DNA from 3 places in the Lysinibacillus sp. RS10 genome. Region 2 is predicted to be linked to each of the others. Evidence: predicted binding sites of a transcription regulator. Region 2 holds the regulator's gene; each other region holds the start of a gene.
What was found. The regulator CtsR, encoded in region 2, represses protease genes until heat stress. The targets are predictions, from matches to a motif close to ATGGTCAATAAAGGTCAAACA.

Region 1 (3,287 bases), 770 kb from region 2:
TGGCAGCACTAATCGAAGAAGAAGATTAAAAAACCCATAATGCGAAAACTGTCCAAGCAGTAAAACTTACATGCTGGGCAGTTTTTTTGCGTTTTTGCACAGAACAAATAAGTCCTGAAAGAAGAGCCAAAATGATGGAAAGTAAGGATAGGTCGACGGAAAGAAAGGCCGAAACGACGGATAGAAAAGCCAAAGAGATGGATTGAAGAGATGAAGCGACGGAAAGAAAGGCTGAAGCGACGGAAAGAAAAGCCGAAACGACGGAAAGAAAGGTCGAAGAGACGGAAAGAAGAGCCGGAGCGACGGAAGGAAAAGGCCGCGACGGAAAGAGCCTGAATGATGGAAAGAAAGGCTGAAGCGACGGAAAGAAGAGCCGGAGCGACGGAAGGAAAGGTCGAAGAGACGGAAAGAAAAAACCGCGACGGAAAGTAAGGCTGAAGCGACGGAAAGAAAAGCCGAAGAGACGGAAAGAAAAAACCGCGACGGAAAGAAGAGCTGGAGCGACGGAAGGAAAGGCTGAAGCGACGGAAAGAAGAGCCGAAGCGACGGAAGGAAAAGGCCGCGACGGAAAGAAGAGCCTGAATGATGGAAAGAAAGGCTGAAGCGACGGAAAGAAGAGCCGGAGCGACGGAAGGAAAGGTCGAAGAGACGGAAAGAAAAAACCGCGACGGAAAGAAGAGCCTGAATGATGGAAAGAAAGGCTGAAGCGACGGAAAGAAAAGTCAAATATAGGGTAGAACCATCAGAATGGTGGATAGAACCGCCAAAGTGGTGGATCACCCCATCAAACCATACATACATGGATGTCGAATAAAAAAAGACATCTCAGAAATAATCTGGGATGCCTTTGATTTTTTTATTTGCGTTCCATAATTTGATCGATTAAGCCGTATTCTTTTGCACGTTCAGCAGTCATGAAGTTATCGCGATCTGTATCTCTTGAAATTACTTCAAGCGGTTGACCAGTGCGTTCTGATAAAATGCCATTTAATTTTTCGCGTAAGAATAAAATACGTTTTGCAGCGATTTCAATCTCAGTTGCTTGACCTTGTGCACCACCAAGAGGTTGGTGAATCATTACTTCGGCATTTGGTAATGCGAAGCGTTTACCAGGTTCACCAGCAGCAAGTAGGAAAGCACCCATAGATGCTGCCATACCAATACAAATTGTTTGTACTTGTGGCTTGATAATTTGCATTGTGTCATAAATTGCCATACCAGCAGTGATTGATCCGCCTGGTGAGTTGATGTAAAGAAAGATATCTTTATCTGGATCTTCTGCTTGTAGGAATAGAAGCTGTGCAACAATTGAGTTAGCTACATTGTCGTCAATCGCGCTTCCTAATAAAATAATACGGTCTTTTAGTAGTCGTGAATAGATGTCATAAGCACGTTCACCACGACTTGTTTGTTCAATAACTGTAGGAATTAAATTCATGTTAAATCCTCCTTAAAAAACTAAATTCGAATACTTTTGCTGATAACATCCATTGTGTTTCAGCTGTATCCTTATCATACACATTATAGTCAGGGAAGGTCAAATATTAAACCTGCTAAAGTGAAATTAAATAAATAGCCAATACTGAAAACTGTTCATGACTAAAACAGTATGGTTGATGTAGCGAAGTGTAAGCGCCAAGGAGGCTTAGGTCACGCCAAGGAAAGCCTTCTCCTGTAGTGAAATGGATAGTCAAGTACATATTTTGATGAAGACCCTAAAAAAAATTAAAATCTTTTGCATTCTATAGTTGAATTATGAGCAATACGTTTGTATAATTGATAAGGTCATAAGTTAAAGTACAGTACACTATTTTGCAGGTATGCTTCAAATGAGGATTATCTACAACATGCTTTTTGGAAAGCCTTTGAGTGAGTACTTTTTTTTTGTGTCTAATTGCCCTCGTGGTGTAATGGATAACACGTAAGATTCCGGTTCTTGCACTGGGGGTTCGATTCCCTCCGAGGGCGCCATTTTACTGATTATTTGATTTACATTTATAGCTCAATTCTCCTAATAAGTAGTTTAGCAGCCTGCTTACTGGAGAATGAGGGGAAAATAGTGGAAATTCTGCTTAGTAGCATTATTCCCATATATGTTCCTTTCAAACCTTCAAAAAAGCAACAACTCCAAATTATTTTTTAGTGAACATACCGTACGTGAAGACTAGTATACTAGTCGGAAAAAAGAATCCTATCTGAGGGGATTCTTTTTTTTTGCCAAAATATATCTATCTTTGGCATAGTTCAAATATGTATAAATATACAAGTTAGATTAGATTTTTGTTCACTCATACCGTTTTCTACTAAAAAAAACCAACTGAAATTAATTTTTATGAAAAAACAATTACTTTTATGCGAATTGTTGTTGTCTAAAGTGAATAATGTCACTATAATTGACCTAATAGTCTAACATTTCCGAATTAATAAATAATAAAATATGTTTCGGGAAGGTAATTGAATAAGGGGGAAAATACTATGAAAAGAAGTTTATCGATGATACTAATGATCGTGGCAGCATTTGCACTAGTTCTAGCTGGCTGTGGTGCTAAAGAAAAGACATCATCTGGTAGTGAGCCATCTGCGGGTGAAGATGGTAAAAAAGTTTATAAGGTAGGAACAGAAGCTACCTTTGCGCCTTTTGAATCACTTGACGATAAAGGAAATGTTGTAGGAATTGATGTCGATATTTTACAAGCAATTGCTGATGAAATGGGCTTTGAAGTGGAATGGCAAAACATTGGTTGGGAGCCTGTATTCCAAACGATTAAAAATGGTGAAACAGATATCGGTGCATCTGGCATAACAATTAATGAAAAGCGTAAAGAGTCATTTGACTTTACTGAGCCATATTATGAATCTCAATTATTAATCGTTGTAAAGGAAGATTCAAAGATTAAATCATTAGCTGAATTAAAAGATAAAAAGATTTCAGTACAAATTAATGCGACTGGACACGAAGCTGCTAAAAAGCTTCAAGGGGAATCAAGTACGAATATTTTGGCGTTTGAAAGTCAACCAATCGCTATTCAAGAGATGCTAAACGGAAACGTAGACGCAGCAATTGGTGATAATGCGGTAGTGTATGAATATATTAAGGCACATCCAAACGAAAAACTTAAAGTAATAGAAGATGATGCATTTGAAAAAGAATATTATGGGTTTATGGTTCAAAAAGGGAATACAGAGTTGTTAAACCTACTAAATGAAGGTCTGAAAAAAATTAAAGAAAACGGTAAATTAAAAGAAATTACAGGCACAGAATTTAAGGAAAAAAAATAAATGCATGA
Region 2 (3,287 bases):
TTTTGTACTCGATCTATTTCAGGTGCTTCGTTTTTATGGAATGTAACAATAAATTTATTAGAAACAAAAATATTTACTTCCTCAGCTATTAATTCTTCGTTAACCCTTTGAATAACAAAGAAATGGAAATCATCATAAAAATCGAGCTTTGGCCGCTGTAAACGCATTAAGCAATCTTCTATAGCAAGTGGATGGAAATGGAAGAATGTATCTAACAGTAGTTCTTCCTCATCAGTCGGACAATTAAAATCCACCCAGTACCATTCGAATTCGTTGTTGTGTATATCCTCAAGTGGAAAGTCCTTTATAAGCTGTTGGTTTTTTGTAATTCCAATTGTACGTATCACAGCATTCACCTCACTTCTGTTGACTCTATCCTAACAGGCGCGCCCTAAATTTTATTCGCCCTCTTTATAGCATATCCAACCGCCAAATAAAGTAGTGGCAAAGAATCTAGATGGTTTTGTAAAGCCTGCCTGCTGTAATAGTGATAAAATGTCCTCTTCACGCATAAATGAAAGAGAACGTATGGATTTCTCCATTTCTGCTACCTCTGATGGTGATAGCTTTGTATGCTGTAGCCAATAAGCACGCCACAAATCAAATTGTAACTCCGTTTCTAAAGAACCTAGTTGCCCGTATTTTGAGACGAGCACAAAAGGTGCACCAGGCTTTAAATTATTTGCTATCTCCTTCAATGTTGCAAGTTTTTCTTGATAATCATCGATAAAATGAAGCACTAAAATACAGCTAGCTGCATCAAATTTTACTGAAGGCAGTAAAGAATCAAGTATCGTGCCTTGATGTAAAGACATATTATTAGGTAGAGGCTTTAAACGTTCTTCAGCAATTTGTAGCATTGCTTCAGAAGGATCTATGCCAACAAATGACCAATGAGGTCTTTTCTCAGCGAACTGTAAAATTTCATTGCCGCTTCCTGAGCCAACTATTAAAAAATCAGCTTGCTCGGGTAATGTGGAGTGATAAAAAGTATGTGTTAAACGTAGCATCGCATCATAGCTAGGTAGCGTACGACGAATGCCTTTTTCATATTCGTTTGCAAGTGTATTATTAAATTCCATCGTGTATCACATTCCTTTCAAAAATTTTTATATATTCAATTTAAATTGAAACTATCTAGGGTATAAATCCGTAAGTATAGTACATAAAAATAAAATAATAAGGAAGGGTTGTTATAAATGGAAACAAAATGGTCTAAGGTAATCATACACGCAAGTTCGTTTTTCGCGCCATGGGTAGTACCCATAATATTTTTCTTAATTAGTTCTGATGAAGAAATAAAAACAATTTCCATTCAGGCATTGCTGTTCCAAATTATTATGTGGGCTTTAATTGCAATTTCAGGTATTCTAAGTTTTTTATTAATTGGTATACCGTTCTTAATTATTTTCGGTATTATGTTATTCGTCGTCCCAATTATCGGTATTGTGAAGGCTTTATCTGATGAGCCTTGGCGTTATCCAATTGTCGGTCGCTGGGTATAATTTTTATAGACGCAAGTATATGCTAGTGGCATATGCTTGCGTTTTTTTCATCGATGATAAGGGTAGAGTATAGGTATGAGCAGGCGCTTTCAACATTTCAGTGTGCGAAATAATTGCAATTATTTTTAAGCGTTTTGTATAATATACTCAAAGAAAGTCAAAGATAGTCAAAGTCAGTGAAGTAAGCGAGGTGTATTCCTAAAATGCGTAATATATCAGACATCATAGAAGGCTACTTAAAGCAAGTACTTGAATTAGGTGGAGAAGGGCATATTGAAATAAAACGTAGTGAAATCGCAGATAAATTTCAGTGCGTACCCTCACAAATAAATTATGTAATTAATACAAGATTTACAGCCGAACGAGGTTACCTTGTTGAAAGCAAACGTGGTGGTGGTGGATACATTCGAATTTTACGTGTCCGCGCGAATTCACAAATTGATCTAATCGATGATGTCCTCAGGCAAATAGAATGTGGGGCATCGCAAACAATGGCAGAAGATTTAGTTTTTCGACTAATTGATGAGCAGGTAATTTCAAAGCGAGAAGCGAAATTAATGTTAGCGGCGATTGATCGCTCAACCATAGATTTACAGCTTCCTTTACGAGATCATATTCGAGCAAAAATATTAAGGGCGATGCTAACGACGATTAAATATGAACAGCAAAAATAGAGAGGTGATGGAAATGATTTGCGAACATTGTAAACAACGTAATGCAACAGTTACCGTAACACAAGTTCAAAGTGGTCAAAAGGTGGAGCATCATTATTGTGACGTCTGCGCCTCTCAGTTCCATCCATTTCATGCTGAATTTAAACAAGAGCCAGTATCTATTCAACAGCTATTATCCAATTGGTTTGGCTCTCCTTCATGGCAGCAACAAAAAGCAGGTGAAAAACAGCAGGCGCAGCCACAACCTCAAACCTGTCCACAATGTGGATTTACGTATAAACAGTTTTTAAAAGAAGGTAAATTTGGATGCCCTAGTTGCTATGACACCTTTAGCGAACACTTACCGAAGCTCTTTAACCGTATACAGGCAGGTCCTCAACATATAGGGAAAATGCCTGGTGCCAGAAGCAATGTTTATGTTATCAAAAAGCAAATTGAAGATATTCGTAAACGTATGAAAGTTGCTGTAGATGAAGAACAATTTGAAGAGGCAGCCAAGCTTCGTGATGAAGCCAAGGAACTTGAGAAGCAGCTACAATTTGAAGGTGGTGATGTGTCGTGATGATTGAATCGTTTTTAGAACGTGCAACACCAACATGGATGGGTGTTGAAGACGATTATTCAGATATTGTTATTAGTACACGCATCCGCCTTGCGCGAAATTTAGATGGTTATCGCTTTCCATTAGCCTTTACAGAGAATGAGGCATTACAGGTGGAGCAGGCAGTTACACATGCAATAAAGGATAGTACGAAACTTCAAGAAAATTACTCTTATTTTGCGATTAAGGATTTAACACCTTTACAACGTCAAATACTTGTAGAAAAACATTTAATTAGTCCTCAGCTTGCAAAAAAAGAGCTAGTGGGCTCCATACTTTTATCTGATGATGAATCAACTAGCATTATGGTGAACGAAGAAGATCATTTACGCATTCAATGTATGACGGCCAGTTTTCAACTTCAAAAAGCATATGAACAGGCCAATAAAATTGATCGTATCTTAGAGAAAGCTTTACCTTTTGCATTTCGAGATACATTTGGTTATTTAACAAGTTGTCCCACAAATATTGGTACTGGTTTGCGAGCATCTGTCATGATGCATCTGC
Region 3 (3,287 bases), 980 kb from region 2:
AAGTAATATCTTGCTCTGCAACTCGTTTTATAAGCTGTTCGACATATTTCCAAGCAATCGCTGTAAAGTGCTCACCTGATAATGCATGGAACATAATAATATCATCCATACGATTTAACAGCTCTGGTTTAAAGTGCTGTCGCAGTGCAGCCATCACTAAATCCTCAACTGCTCCATCGTCTTCTTTTGCTTCCATCAAATAGCTTGAGCCAATGTTAGAGGTTAAAATAACCACCGTGTTCGTAAAGTTGACCATACGACCTTGACTATCAGTAATGCGACCATCATCTAAAATTTGTAATAAAATATTCGCGACATCTGGGTGTGCCTTTTCAATTTCATCTAGTAATACAACTGAATATGGATTACGGCGAACAGCTTCCGTTAATTGTCCACCTTCCTCATAACCAACATAACCTGGAGGTGCCCCTACAAGACGTGATACGCTATGTTTCTCCATATATTCACTCATATCAATGCGAATAAAATGATCCTCGGAATCAAACAGCTGTGCCGCTAATGCCTTGGCAAGCTCTGTTTTACCAACACCAGTTGGTCCTAAGAATAAAAAGCTACCAATTGGTCGATGCGGATCTTTAATACCAGCTCGAGCGCGCCATACTGCTTCAGTGACTAGTTGTACAGCATTATCTTGTCCAACTACTCGCTCATGCAATGTATCTTTTAAGCGCAATAATTTCTCGCGCTCTCCCTCCACTAATTTTGTAACAGGTATTCCTGTCCAACGTGAAACAATAGATGCGATTTCATCAGCTGTTACCTCTTCACGTAAAATACGTGATTCTATGCCATTCTCTAATTGTTTCTCCATCTCTTGTATATCCTTTTCAAGAGTAGGAATTTTCCCATGACGTAGTTCAGCTGCTTTATTTAAATCATATTTACTTTCTGCTTCATCTAAGTCACGACGATATTTATTAAGCGTTTCACGTTTTTTCTGAATGCCGTGTAATGCTGCTTTTTCGCTTTCCCATTGTTTCCGCATGCCTTCTGAGGATTCTTTTAGCTTTGTTAATTCCTCACTTAATTGCTCGAGACGCTTTTTACTTGCCTCATCCTTTTCTTTACGCAATGCTTGTTCCTCAATTTCGAGCTGCATAATACGGCGTGTTACTGCATCCAATTCCTGTGGCATAGAATCAATCTCTGTTCGAATCATGGCACATGCTTCATCGATTAAATCAATGGCTTTATCAGGCAAGAAGCGCTCTGTAATATAGCGGTTTGAAAGCTCCGCTGCCGCTACGATAGCACGGTCATGAATACGTACCGCATGATGTAACTCAAAGGGCTCTTTTAAGCCACGCAAAATGGAAACTGTATCCTCAATAGATGGCTCACGCACAAGCACTTGTTGAAAACGACGCTCTAAAGCAGGATCTTTTTCAATATACATACGGTATTCATCTAATGTTGTAGCACCGATACAATGTAACTCACCTCGTGCAAGCATTGGCTTTAACATATTCCCAGCATCCATTGCACCATCCGTTTTACCTGCACCAACAATTGTATGAATTTCATCAATAAATAAAATGATACGCCCTTCAGATTCCTTCACTTCTTTAAGTACACCTTTTAAGCGTTCTTCAAATTGACCTCGATAACTTGCACCTGCTATTAAAGCACTCATATCAAGCTCGTATAATACGCAATCTTTTAATCCCTCGGGTACATCCCCTTTTACAATACGTTGAGCTAACCCTTCTACAATTGCTGTTTTACCGACGCCTGGCTCACCGATTAAGACAGGATTATTTTTTGTTTTACGCGTTAAAATACGAATAACATTACGAATTTCTTCATCACGACCGATAACCGGGTCCATTTTTCCGTTTTTAACTTCTTCAATTAAATTACGTCCAAATTGCTCTAATGGTTTTTTATTATCTGTTTGTTGAAATTGCATAATTAGCACTCCTTTTCAATAATGTTAGCGGAATCCCGTTTACCATTCTTGTTCACGAAAAATGTTTGACCTTTTTTGACTAACTTTATTTTACAACACACGACAAACCTAAGCAAAGAATAAGCTCTAAAATTCCTTCACTTCTAACTGAAAAGTTAAGTTATAATAAAAGTATGTTTCTTAGATTTAGTATCGAAATTATTCACCATCCTTTTGTAGTAAACAGCCATTTATTACAAAAAGAAAGCGATGTGTTGGAGATATGGTTATAATGGATAAAATACAAGAGCAATTTCACGATCTTTTCCAAAAGCACGGTGTTTTTACGAAAGTGAATAAGGATCATAAAATTTTTTTAGAAGGCGAACGTGCGAAAGAAATATATTATATTAAAACTGGAGCTATCTCGATTAGTCAGGAAACTGAGAACGGGAAGGAATTAACAATTCGAATTTGTGGTCCGAATAGTATTATTGGTGAAGGCTCTTTGTTTTGTAACTTGACGTATCATTCCATGACCGCTAAAGTATTAGAACCCTCTAGTTTATATGTTCTAAGCCGTAAATCATTGGAACTTTTATTAGTAGAACAACCTAATTTAATGGTGGAATATATGAAGTGGTTGCAAATAGAAAATTTAAAGCATCAAAGTCGTTTGCGTGATTTAGTTTTAAACGGTAAAAAAGGTGCTTTATTTTCAACGCTTATCCGTCTTACAAATACTTATGGTAAGCCTTTAGAAAATGGCAATATTTTTATTGATTTCCCGTTAACAAATACTGAAATCGCTAATTTATGTGCGACGAGTAGAGAGATGATCAATCGCATGCTCAATGATTTAAAGAAGCAAAATATTCTTTCCTTTGAAAAAGGTTATATAACAGTTCACGACGTCCAAATTTTAAAGGATGAAATTGCTTGTGAAAATTGTCCGTTACAAATATGTCGTATCGATTAATACGCTACACACAAAATCCCCGCTTATGAGTTATAAGCGGGGATTTCATATAATGGTCAAGGAAATCATTGTGAATATTATAATATTTAAATGAGGGGGATTTCCGTTCCAGGCTACTCGCTTTCCTGTGGGCGAGCGTCGAGCCGCTTCCTCCACTAAAGGAACGAAGGCTAAGTGCGTCACGTCCTGTGACAATGCCTTCGTGACCAACATCGTGTTGGCCTCAGGGTCTCGCCTGTCTCGCTTTCCCACGGGAGTCGAGTAGCCTTCCACTCCAATCAGCGATAGTGTAGAACTTTTATAAATTTTTGTATTTCAAAAGTGAATGCTATGGAAACTTATCCATAATCAAACAGAAGAATCTTATAACAGTAATGCTATTGTACACCTAATCTTGCT

Region 1: the regulator CtsR is predicted to act here: its motif matches at 1,524-1,544, upstream of clpP (ATP-dependent Clp endopeptidase proteolytic subunit ClpP).
Region 3: the regulator CtsR is predicted to act here: its motif matches at 1,993-2,013, upstream of ACB089_RS20885 (ATP-dependent Clp protease ATP-binding subunit).

The regions. Positions count from the first base shown of each region.
Region 1 is NZ_CP167122.1:712,273-715,559, forward strand. It holds gene ACB089_RS03660 (HPr family phosphocarrier protein) at 1-29, shown strand, start outside; gene ACB089_RS03665 (hypothetical protein) at 67-801, opposite strand; gene clpP (ATP-dependent Clp endopeptidase proteolytic subunit ClpP) at 857-1,438, opposite strand; tRNA gene ACB089_RS03675 (tRNA-Arg) at 1,897-1,971, shown strand; gene ACB089_RS03680 (basic amino acid ABC transporter substrate-binding protein) at 2,476-3,279, shown strand.
Region 2 is NZ_CP167122.1:5,103,644-5,106,930, forward strand. It holds gene corA (magnesium/cobalt transporter CorA) at 1-347, opposite strand, end outside; gene ACB089_RS25415 (class I SAM-dependent methyltransferase) at 399-1,082, opposite strand; gene ACB089_RS25420 (DUF4870 domain-containing protein) at 1,200-1,505, shown strand; gene ACB089_RS25425 (CtsR family transcriptional regulator) at 1,709-2,179, shown strand; gene ACB089_RS25430 (UvrB/UvrC motif-containing protein) at 2,193-2,741, shown strand; gene ACB089_RS25435 (protein arginine kinase) at 2,738-3,287, shown strand, end outside.
Region 3 is NZ_CP167122.1:4,120,910-4,124,196, forward strand. It holds gene ACB089_RS20885 (ATP-dependent Clp protease ATP-binding subunit) at 1-1,930, opposite strand, end outside; gene ACB089_RS20890 (Crp/Fnr family transcriptional regulator) at 2,202-2,888, shown strand.